One region of the Ruminococcus sp. J1101004sp1_RTP21198st1_B9_RTP21198_201120 genome, then DNA from elsewhere that is predicted to be linked to it. Evidence: predicted binding sites of a transcription regulator. Region 1 holds the regulator's gene; each other region holds the start of a gene.
What was found. Region 1 encodes LexA, which represses DNA repair genes until DNA is damaged. Its sites were predicted from a motif close to CNAACANNTGTTNG; they were not measured.
Positions count from the first base shown of each region.

Region 1 (3,284 bases):
TTATCATTGGTGCAGATTCTCTTTTTGCTTTTGACGAATGGATGGAACCAGAGCGGATCTGTCGGGCCTGTACTCTTGTGGTGGCTGTCCGGGATCATGCGTCCTACGCTGAACTGAATCGGGAAATCCAGCGTCTTTCTGCAAGGTACAACGGAAATTTTGCCCTTTTGGATACTATGAATATTGATGTGTCCAGTCATCAGATCCGTCAGTGGATTTCAGAAGAAAAAAGTCTGAAATATTACGTCCCGGATAAGGTGATTTCTTACATGAAAGAGAATGGAATTTACAGAAAGAAGGAAGTCTGACCATGGCAGATTACGATTTTGCAAAAATTGAAAAAAAACTTTCCAAATACCTGGATGAGGATCGTTTCCAGCATACCATGGGCGTTATGTACACCAGCGCATGTCTGGCTATGGTCCATGGATATGATATCAAAGATGCACAGGTGTCCGGTCTTCTTCACGATTGCGCCAAATGCATTCCCAATAAGAAAAAACTGAAGATGTGCAGCGAACACAATATTCCGGTTTCCGATTTTGAGAGAAGTCACCCGTTTCTTCTCCACTCCCGTCTTGGAGCTTATATTGCTCACGAGAAATATGGGATTGACGATCAGGAGATTCTTTCTGCCATCAATTATCACACAACTGGCAGACGTGAAATGAGTCTTCTTGAAAAGATTATTTATATTGCAGATTATATTGAGCCCATGCGTTATAAAGCAAGCCGTTTACCGGAAATTCGCAAACTTGCGTTTGAAGACCTGGATGAGTGTATGTATGAGATCCTAAAAGATACCCTGGAGTATCTGGAAGAAGATTCTGCCGATGATATTGAGCCAACTTCCAAGGAGGCTTATATTTATTATAAAGAATTGCATAATAAGCGTAATAACGTATCTGATAATTAATACTCCGCATATACTGGCGACTATTTTTACTATTTACAATTAACATTCTACGAGATGCGAGATATTTCGCACGAGCGAAGGCCAGGTACCACCTGACAGAGGATATTATTTCACTTTTAAAGCCTTTTGTTCTCGCAGGAATTTAAAATAATATTAGGTCAGTATAAGCATTATTAAGAAAGGAGCAGATCAGAATGAGTACAGTAAGTACAGAGAAAATGATGGCACAGATTGCCTGCAAGGCAATTGATGATAAAAAGGGACAGGATATTAAGATAATTGATATTCATAATGTTTCTGTAATTGCAGATTATTTCGTAATCGCAAGCGGTACAAACTCCAATCAGGTTCAGGCGATCGTCGATAATGTGGAGGAGCAGCTTGGACGCGCTGGCTTTGAGGCGAAGCAGATTGAGGGAAACCGCAATTCCAGCTGGATTCTCATGGATTACAGCGATGTGATCGTGCATGTGTTTGATGAGGAAAACCGACTTTTCTATGATCTGGAGAGAATCTGGAGAGATGGAAAGGTTCTGGAGATGGATGCGTTTTTAGAGAAATAAAAAAGTCCCCTTTGGTAAACAATTGTCTGGAAACAGCAATTGTTTGCTAAAGGGGAAATTTTTTATGACTATTGGTAAAAACGCATGACACCAAATACTTTACCCAGAATCTGGATTTCTCCTGTAATGATAATGGGATCCATAGTGTCATTCTCTGGCTGAAGGCGGTAGTAGCCCTTCTCCTTATAGAAGGTCTTCACTGTGGCAGAGTCCTCTACCAGGGCAACTACAATGTCGCCGTTATCTGCAGTTGGCTGCTGCTTTACCAGAACCTGATCACCATCGAAGATTCCTGCATTGATCATGCTGTCGCCTTTTACCTTCAGCATGAAGCTCTGTTCATTGGGCATAAATTCTGCCGGGATGGGGAAGTAGCCATCTACATTCTCTACAGCCAGAATAGGCTGTCCGGCGGCTACAGTACCTACAAGCGGAACATTGACCACTTCACGGCGGACAAGATTGAAATTGTCATCAATGATCTCTATGGCTCTTGGCTTCGTGGCATCGCGGCGGATGTATCCGTTCTTCTCAAGAGCTTCCAGATGGGCATGAACAGATGATGTAGACTTCAGATTTACAGCTTCACAAATCTCACGAACTGCTGGCGGGAATCCGCGGTTCAGAATCTCACTTTTAATATATTCTAAAATTTCCTGCTGTTTTTTGCTGATTTTACCATATGTCATAAGAGTTTTCCTCCGAAATTCATTCAACTTTTTCTTATCATACCATATTTTTCTTAATTAAGCAAACAGATATTCTGAAAATATGTTCGTTTTTTGATATGCAGGCTGTTCACAGCTTCCAGCTTTGTTCACACACTTTTCGTTTTCTTTTCCTTGTGTTCACCGGCAAAAAATGGTACAATTGTTTGGTATGAAAATTCAGAGCCCGACTCAAAAACAAAGGGGGAATCCGCTTGTCCGAGAAGAAATCTAACAAGCCTGGCAAAACGGCAGGACTTTTTGTCCAGTTAAAGAACATATTCGGACTGAATATTGCCACCGTTGCTTTTGGTATATTGTTATTATATATGATTTTTACTGCATTTTTACTTGTAACCTCCACACATATCGAATCTTACCAGGTTACCACAGGTCCTTTGTCGCGAAACGAGACCTACACTGGTATTTCTCTTCGGGAAGAGAGTGTTTTTAAGGCAGAATCCTCCGGTTATGTGAATTATTATGCCCGGGAGGGAAGTAAGATCAATGCCAACGGTGCTGTTTACGGATTAAGTTCCGGAAAAATTGCAGAAACCAAGTCTGCATTGACTGCTGATGAACTGGAGAAGATCCGCAGTTCTATGCTCAGCTTTTCCAAAGGATTTTCCGGAAGTAAATTTAACAACACTTACAGTTTTAAGAACCAGCTGGAGGGAAGCATCCTTCAGTATGAGGGAATTTCCACTGACGGGAATGCAGATTCACAAGTAGTGACCATCGGCGGACAGAATATCTGTAAAGCCCAGGAAGACGGCATTATCCTCTATTCTATGGACGGTTATGAGAATAAGACTGTGGAGAACATTACAGCAGCAGATTTTGACCAGACTTCTTACCATGAAACGGATCTGAAGACATCCGAAAAGGTGCAGGCCGGAGATAACATTTATACAAATATTACCAGCGAATTATGGAGCCTGATCATTCCATTAAGCGACAAACAGGCCGCCAAGCTGGAGGGACGTTCCACCATTCGTGTGAAATTTCTCAAGGATGATATGACACAGAGCGGCGATTTTTCCATCATAAAAATCGATGGTAACAAATATGGAAAAATTGACTTCAGCCGCGGTCTGA
Region 1 is NZ_JBCOMI010000020.1:74,743-78,026, reverse strand. Features, by position in the region: gene nadD (nicotinate-nucleotide adenylyltransferase) at 1-308, shown strand, start outside; gene yqeK (bis(5'-nucleosyl)-tetraphosphatase (symmetrical) YqeK) at 311-916, shown strand; gene rsfS (ribosome silencing factor) at 1,111-1,479, shown strand; gene lexA (transcriptional repressor LexA) at 1,548-2,168, opposite strand; gene AB5618_RS14200 (HlyD family efflux transporter periplasmic adaptor subunit) at 2,402-3,284, shown strand, end outside.

Region 2 (3,284 bases), on a different contig from region 1:
AAAGGACGATGGAACTGTGACCACTTTTTCCAGAGGTGGTTCTGATGTGACAGGTTCTCTGGTTGCCAAGGCAATTAAGGCTGATATGTATGAAAACTGGACTGATGTATCCGGTTTCCTTGTAACAGACCCGAGAATTGTAAAGAATCCGGCTGTGATTGAGACCATTACATACCGTGAACTTCGTGAGCTTTCCTACATGGGAGCTACTGTTCTTCATGAAGATGCTATTTTCCCTGTAAGAAAAGAGGGAATTCCGATTAATATCCGCAACACCAACCGTCCGGAGGATAAGGGAACTTTTATTGTGGAGAGTACCTGCCGCAAGCCGAAATATACCATAACCGGTATTGCAGGAAAGAAAGGTTTCTGTTCTATCAACATTGAGAAGTCCATGATGAACAGTGAAATCGGATTTGGCAGAAGAGTGCTTCAGGTATTTGAAGACCAGGGAATCAGTTTTGAGCATGTTCCATCCGGTATTGATACCATGACAGTATATGTTCACCAGGATGAGTTTGAAGAAAAGGAGCAGCAGGTAATTGCGGGAATCCATCGCCTGGTTCAGCCGGATTTTGTGGAAATGGAATCTGACCTTGCCCTGATCGCAGTTGTAGGACGTGGAATGAAATCCACCCGCGGTACAGCCGGAAGAATTTTCTCTGCCCTCGCACATGCAAATGTAAACGTCAAGATGATTGACCAGGGCTCCAGTGAGCTGAATATTATCATTGGCGTGGAGAACCGTGATTTTGAAAATGCAGTGAAAGCAATTTATGATATTTTTGTGCTGACACAGATTTGAAATTGAGTGGATAGGTCACCTGTCGGCAGCATTCACATATATGAAAATCTGCTCATACGTTCAGAACGTCTGGTATTCATGAATTCGCTGATGTAAGCATGTACCATTTCTGGCTGTCGTCCGGGAGCTTTAATATTAAAAGAATGAGATAAGAGCCGTAAATCAAAGGTAGTGTTAGAATTAATCTTTGATTTATGGCTCTTTTTGTATAGAAAAAATTTCGTGCCGTTTTATGATATTGACAAAACAGAACGTGCGTTCTAAAATAAAACAAGAACAAACGTTCTGAAATTAAGAATAATAAAGAATGCGAAACACAGATTACATAAAAGGAGCTTTGTTACGGGATGATTATTCAGGAATCAATGACATTGAAGCGGAAACTGGAGATTTTATCGGATGCCGCGAAATATGATGTGGCTTGCACATCCAGTGGTGTGGATCGAAAGGGAGATGGAAAGGGCATGGGAAACAGCATTGCTGCCGGAATCTGTCATAGTTTTGCTCAGGATGGCAGATGTATCAGTCTTTTGAAGATCCTTTATACAAATGAATGTGTATTTGACTGTAAATACTGTATAAACAGAGCCTCCAATGATGTGGTGCGTACCAGTTTTACCCCAGAAGAAGTGTGTCGTCTGACTATGGAATTTTACAGGAGGAACTATATTGAAGGACTGTTTTTAAGTTCCGGAGTAAAGGAAAGTCCAGACAGGACTATGGAAGAACTGCTTTGTACAGTAAATCTTCTTCGTAATAAATATCATTTTCAGGGATATATTCATTTGAAAGCCATTCCAGGTGCTGCTCCTGAACTGATCGCCAGGGCGGGGTATCTGGCAGATCGCATGAGCGTGAACCTGGAACTTCCTACTGCAGACGGGCTTAGGAAACTGGCACCGCATAAGAGCAGGCAAACCATTCTGCGCCCTATGAAGCAGATTCAGCAGCAGCGAGATCAGAATAAGGAGGAATTGGTTCTGTACCGTCATGCCCCTAAGTTTGTACCAGCCGGTCAAAGTACCCAGATGATTATTGGAGCTATGGGGGAGAGCGATTATCAGATCGTGTCAGTAGCAGAATCTTTGTATAAGAACTTTGCATTAAAAAGAGTTTTTTATTCGGCTTTTGTCGCCGTAAATGAAGATAAGGATCTGCCCATGTCCTTATCAGGTCCGCCTCTTTTGCGGGAACACCGGCTTTATCAGGCAGACTGGCTTATGCGGTTTTATGGTTTTCGGGCTTCAGAACTGCTTTCAGAGAAGCATCCGGATTTTAACCTTCTTCTGGATCCCAAGGCAGACTGGGCAGTGTCACATCTGGAGTTTTTTCCGGTAGAGATCAACCAGGCAGATTATTATGAACTTCTTCGTGTACCGGGAATCGGTTATACCTCTGCCAGAAGAATCATTGGAGCCAGGAGAACCCATTCCCTGGAATTTGCAGATTTGAAGAGGATTGGTGTGGTTCTGAAGCGTGCCTTATATTTTATCACCTGTAATGGCCGCATGATGTACAATACCAGGTTGGAGGAATCTTATATTACCCGTAATCTTCTGGATGAAGAGAACTGTCGGAAGCATGGGAATGAAGCTGCATTTCAGCAATTATCCCTCTTTGGAGATGAGATGGGGAGCAGAAGACTGTATACAGAAAATACAAAGAATCATGTGGACAGAAAGGTGGGAGCTATATGAATCAAGAGAAAAGAATCCTGGTATGTGAGGACTCTATGGAGGGAATTTTTTCTGCTGTCTATGATGGATGGAAAGAGTGTGCAGGCGGCTGTAAAGTGAGCATTCAGACCAGTTTTCCTGTAAGCATGGAATTGTTCACTTCTTATCGGGAGATTGCTACAGATCAGAGTAAGGTTGGTAAGGTTATGAGGACGATTCTTATGAGACTGGGAAGCGAGGTTTACGAACAGATCTGTCTGGCGGCAGCTTCAGCAGATGAAGACAGGGGAACTGCCATTTATTATGTGCTGCACCGGGCTTTTGGGGGAGGCAGATGCGAAAAACGTGTAATGGAGGCACTGGCAGATCCATATGTATCCAGGGTTGCGAAACTGGCACTCTGCGTGAAGCGGGAATATCACCATTATTTTGGGTTTGTCCGTTTCAGGGAGATTGGCGGAAGGTTTCTGTTGGCAAAGATCCAGCCGGGGAATGATATCCTGTCTCTTATGGCTCTTCATTTTTCCAATCGCTTTCCCAATGAGAACTGGGTAATCTATGATGAGAAGAGGCAGAAGGCGTTGTGCCATGAGAAAGGGAAGGAGTGCGTCATGAGAAAAGAAGTGCGTATACAGGTGCCAGGGAGCGCCGTAGGGGATATGGGAGAGTACGAGGAACTGTGGCAGACATTTTGTGATAGCATATCCATTGAAGCAAGGAGGAATGAGAAACTTCAGAAGCAGATGCTTGCTTTGCATTTTCGGAGTAATATGCCGGAGTTTTCTGTGAAAGGATAGGCCGAT
Region 2 is NZ_JBCOMI010000015.1:51,732-55,015, reverse strand. Features, by position in the region: gene AB5618_RS11755 (aspartate kinase) at 1-805, shown strand, start outside; gene AB5618_RS11750 (putative DNA modification/repair radical SAM protein) at 1,171-2,502, shown strand; gene AB5618_RS11745 (TIGR03915 family putative DNA repair protein) at 2,499-3,278, shown strand.
Region 2: a site for LexA is predicted at 1,079-1,092, ahead of AB5618_RS11750 (putative DNA modification/repair radical SAM protein). Genes of this name have one in related genera too.

Region 3 (3,284 bases), on a different contig from region 1:
GCAATTTCAAGTACCTGTGGAGCAGCATGAACCAACAGAGGAAGAAAGGATTGCTGCTGAAAAAGAGGCGGAACGACTTCGCAGAAAACGAGAATCCAATCGTAAGTATATGAAAAAGATTCGTGAGAAATCAAAAGAATTTGCGGAGCATGAGCGTATAGCAGAAGAAAAAAGTTCTGATAGCAATGTGTGTGTTGAACAGAACGTCACAAGCAAATCAAATCGGCAAAAAGTGAAAGGAGAAAAAATAGCATGACAGAATTGAAATCACGAATCCATGACAAAAGCAACGGTCTGGACTATGTTCTTGTGGGCGATTACTATGTGCCGGACTTGAAGCTACCGGAGGAACACCGCCCTATCGGTATGTGGGGCAGACTGCACAGGACATATTTGGAGCAGTACCGCCCTACAAGGTTCTCTGCCCTCTGTTTATCCGGCGAACTGCATACTTACCTTGCTGACCTGGACGAACAGGCAACGGAAAGGTGCAGCCTTATCATTGAGCAGATGAAACAAGCCGAGGGCGTGACCGAAACCATGAAAGCAGACAATCAGATGTTGTGGGTACAGTCCATGAACTCTATCCGTAACCGAGCCGAAGAAATCATCAGACAGGAAATGATTTACTGCTGATTTTATCAAGTCCAAAACCAACAAATTTGTATCGTAAACGAAGCGACAGGTATTTCCTTATGAAGTGTCTGTCGCTTTTCATTTATCAAACTTTAAGGAGGAAAACACAATGAAGATGAACCGGAATGAAATGGAAGCCCTTTATGCCTTTGGCTGTCCGAACCTGAAAGCAACTGTCGAGCGTTTGCGTATGGTAGCTGCCCTTGCACCCGATCCAGTGGCGAAGAAGCTGTTTTATATGCTTTCCGTCAAGCTGAGTGCTGAGGGTGTTGAAAGGTGGTATCGCTGCTTTTACTGCAAGCTGCGTGTGTTGAAAAACCATAGGGAGGGCTGCTATGACGAGACTGACGAAGATTGAGAAAGAAACAATCGTTCTCTTTAATGAGGGCGAGGACAAGGCAAATATCTACACCCACAACGCCGGATTGAAAAAGAGGTTGGCTGCTTTTGCTAAGAAGTACCCTGACCTTTGCCGACTGGAAAAATCCAATGTTCAAGGCGGTGTTTCTTATGAGCTGGCAAAGTCCCGTCTGTCTATCCGTTTCCTGCCGCCTTACAGTGAGGAACGCAGACAGAAAGCCAGCGAATATGCGAAAAAGCATGGGCTGAACAGCCAGCAGGGGTAATGTGATAATCAGGGCTGATATGCGGTTAAAATGTCAGGTGCAGACCTGATGTTTTGACCGTTGCCTATCGCCTGTGAGGAAAGTATCGGGGACTATGGATTTTGCGGAAATGTGCGTTACAAGGCTTGAACAGGAACTCTGTACACAAAATTTTTTCTTCCATTCTTTAAGTTGATGAAGTATAATGAGATATGAAAAATTGAGGTTTTTAATACTCGATTTCAAACAATCATTTTTATATAGCTGGAACTATGGAGGGCAAAAATGAATAATTTTTTACGAATGTGTTTGAATATAATTACACAAATAGGTCCCTATTTAGTTGTACTTCTTCTTTTGAAATATCTTGTAAATCTTCAACAAAAGAGAGCTAAAGAACGAGAGGAAGAACAGAAAAAGGGAATAATTAGGACGCATTATATAATAAAAACCGAAAAAGTACTTACTATGTTTTTTGTATTGGCGGTGTTTCTTTTTGGGGGAGCTACGGTAGCCAGTGCTATTCAACAAGATGATTTATTGCCACCAATTGGTTTTAGTATTTTCTTTATTGTTTCTTTAATCGGCTCATTGAACATGATTATGTGGAAACTGGAAGTGAACGGAGATGAAATCACATGGCGTTCAACTTTTGGAAGAAAGAGAACTTTTCACTTTGAAGATATTACCTATTGCGAGAGAAAGAAAGGTTCTATGCGTGTATATGTAAATGGAGAAAAATTATTTACCATTGATAGTAATATTGACAAAGAAGAATTTATGGAGGACATAAAAAGAAGAAGAATCCCTGTAAAATCTTACTGGGCAAATCAGCATAAGAAAAATCGTAAATGACATAGATTTTATAACAGTACGATGTTAGACAACTGAATATGACCGTCAAGGTCAGATGAAGAAACCGATGTATTGAGCGTAAAGCGATCATGCGTCGGTTTTTCTTATTTCATGAGCTGACAGAATTCCGACTGTATATCACCCGTGAGGAAAGTATCGGGGACTATGGATTTTGCAGAAATGTGCGTTACAGGTAAGTAAAAAAACTACTTGATAGAGTGTAAATTGAATTGTTCATATCGGTATGATATAATTTACTGAAATGAAGCAAGAAGGTGGACTTTTGTATGAAAAAATTTTTGAAAATATTGCTAATCGTTATAGGAATAGTTTTTTTGATTTTTGCAGCGCTGATATGTATTGGACTGTTTGTTGATTATGATGACCATATTGAAAATGGTCGTTATACTTATGTTCCGGAAGAAGAAAACAAAGGAAATGAGTATATCGAGTTTAAGTTGACAGATAATGGAAAAGACGATTCTAAACTTACATATTATAATTCTATCGAAGAAGCTATTTTGAATTCCCCCTTAAAAGCAGAACATGAAGATTTATCAGCTCCAGAAGATTTTCTTAATCATGTTGATGAAATATTGCATATATGGAATGGCAAACAGTATGATACGATTTTCTATCGAGCAGGAAGTGATAACGATCCCGTTCAAGGTTTTGTGATTGCACGCTGCAAAAAAAAGATAGAAAATGAAAGTACACAATATGCGTTTGTAAATGCCACACCATCTGCCACTACACCAGATACCACTTATGGGGGAGACTTCAAAAAATTTATCCATTTATCTTTAACAATAAGTGATATTCAACAAGACTTAAATCCAAATTATCCAGATACCAGATTCGTTTTTGGCTATGCACATGATAAAGAAATTTACTCATTAGAAGTAGAGGGTCAAAAGCCAGATGGAATTATAGAATATGAAGAATATGGTAGAACGATGTATATGTGGTATTATAACGATTTGGAAAGCAATAAAAGAGGCGATTGTCTGAGCTACTCAGTAGATGTGCCAGAATAATTTTTCAAATTGGCTAATCTGCCACAACTGAATATGACCGTTAAGGTCAGATGAAGAAACCGATGTATTGAGCGTAAAGCGATCATGCGTCGGTTTTTCTTTTTGCAAAATAGTCCGGTGGACTGTTTTGCAAAACCGAAGGAACTGACAG
Region 3 is NZ_JBCOMI010000045.1:24,156-27,439, forward strand. Features, by position in the region: gene AB5618_RS19775 (recombinase family protein) at 1-256, shown strand, start outside; gene AB5618_RS19780 (TnpV protein) at 253-636, shown strand; gene AB5618_RS19785 (hypothetical protein) at 746-994, shown strand; gene AB5618_RS19790 (hypothetical protein) at 972-1,262, shown strand; gene AB5618_RS19795 (DUF6560 family protein) at 1,527-2,096, shown strand; gene AB5618_RS19800 (hypothetical protein) at 2,384-3,133, shown strand; gene AB5618_RS19805 (hypothetical protein) at 3,218-3,284, shown strand, end outside.
Region 3: a site for LexA is predicted at 1,485-1,498, ahead of AB5618_RS19795 (DUF6560 family protein). Genes of this name have one in related genera too.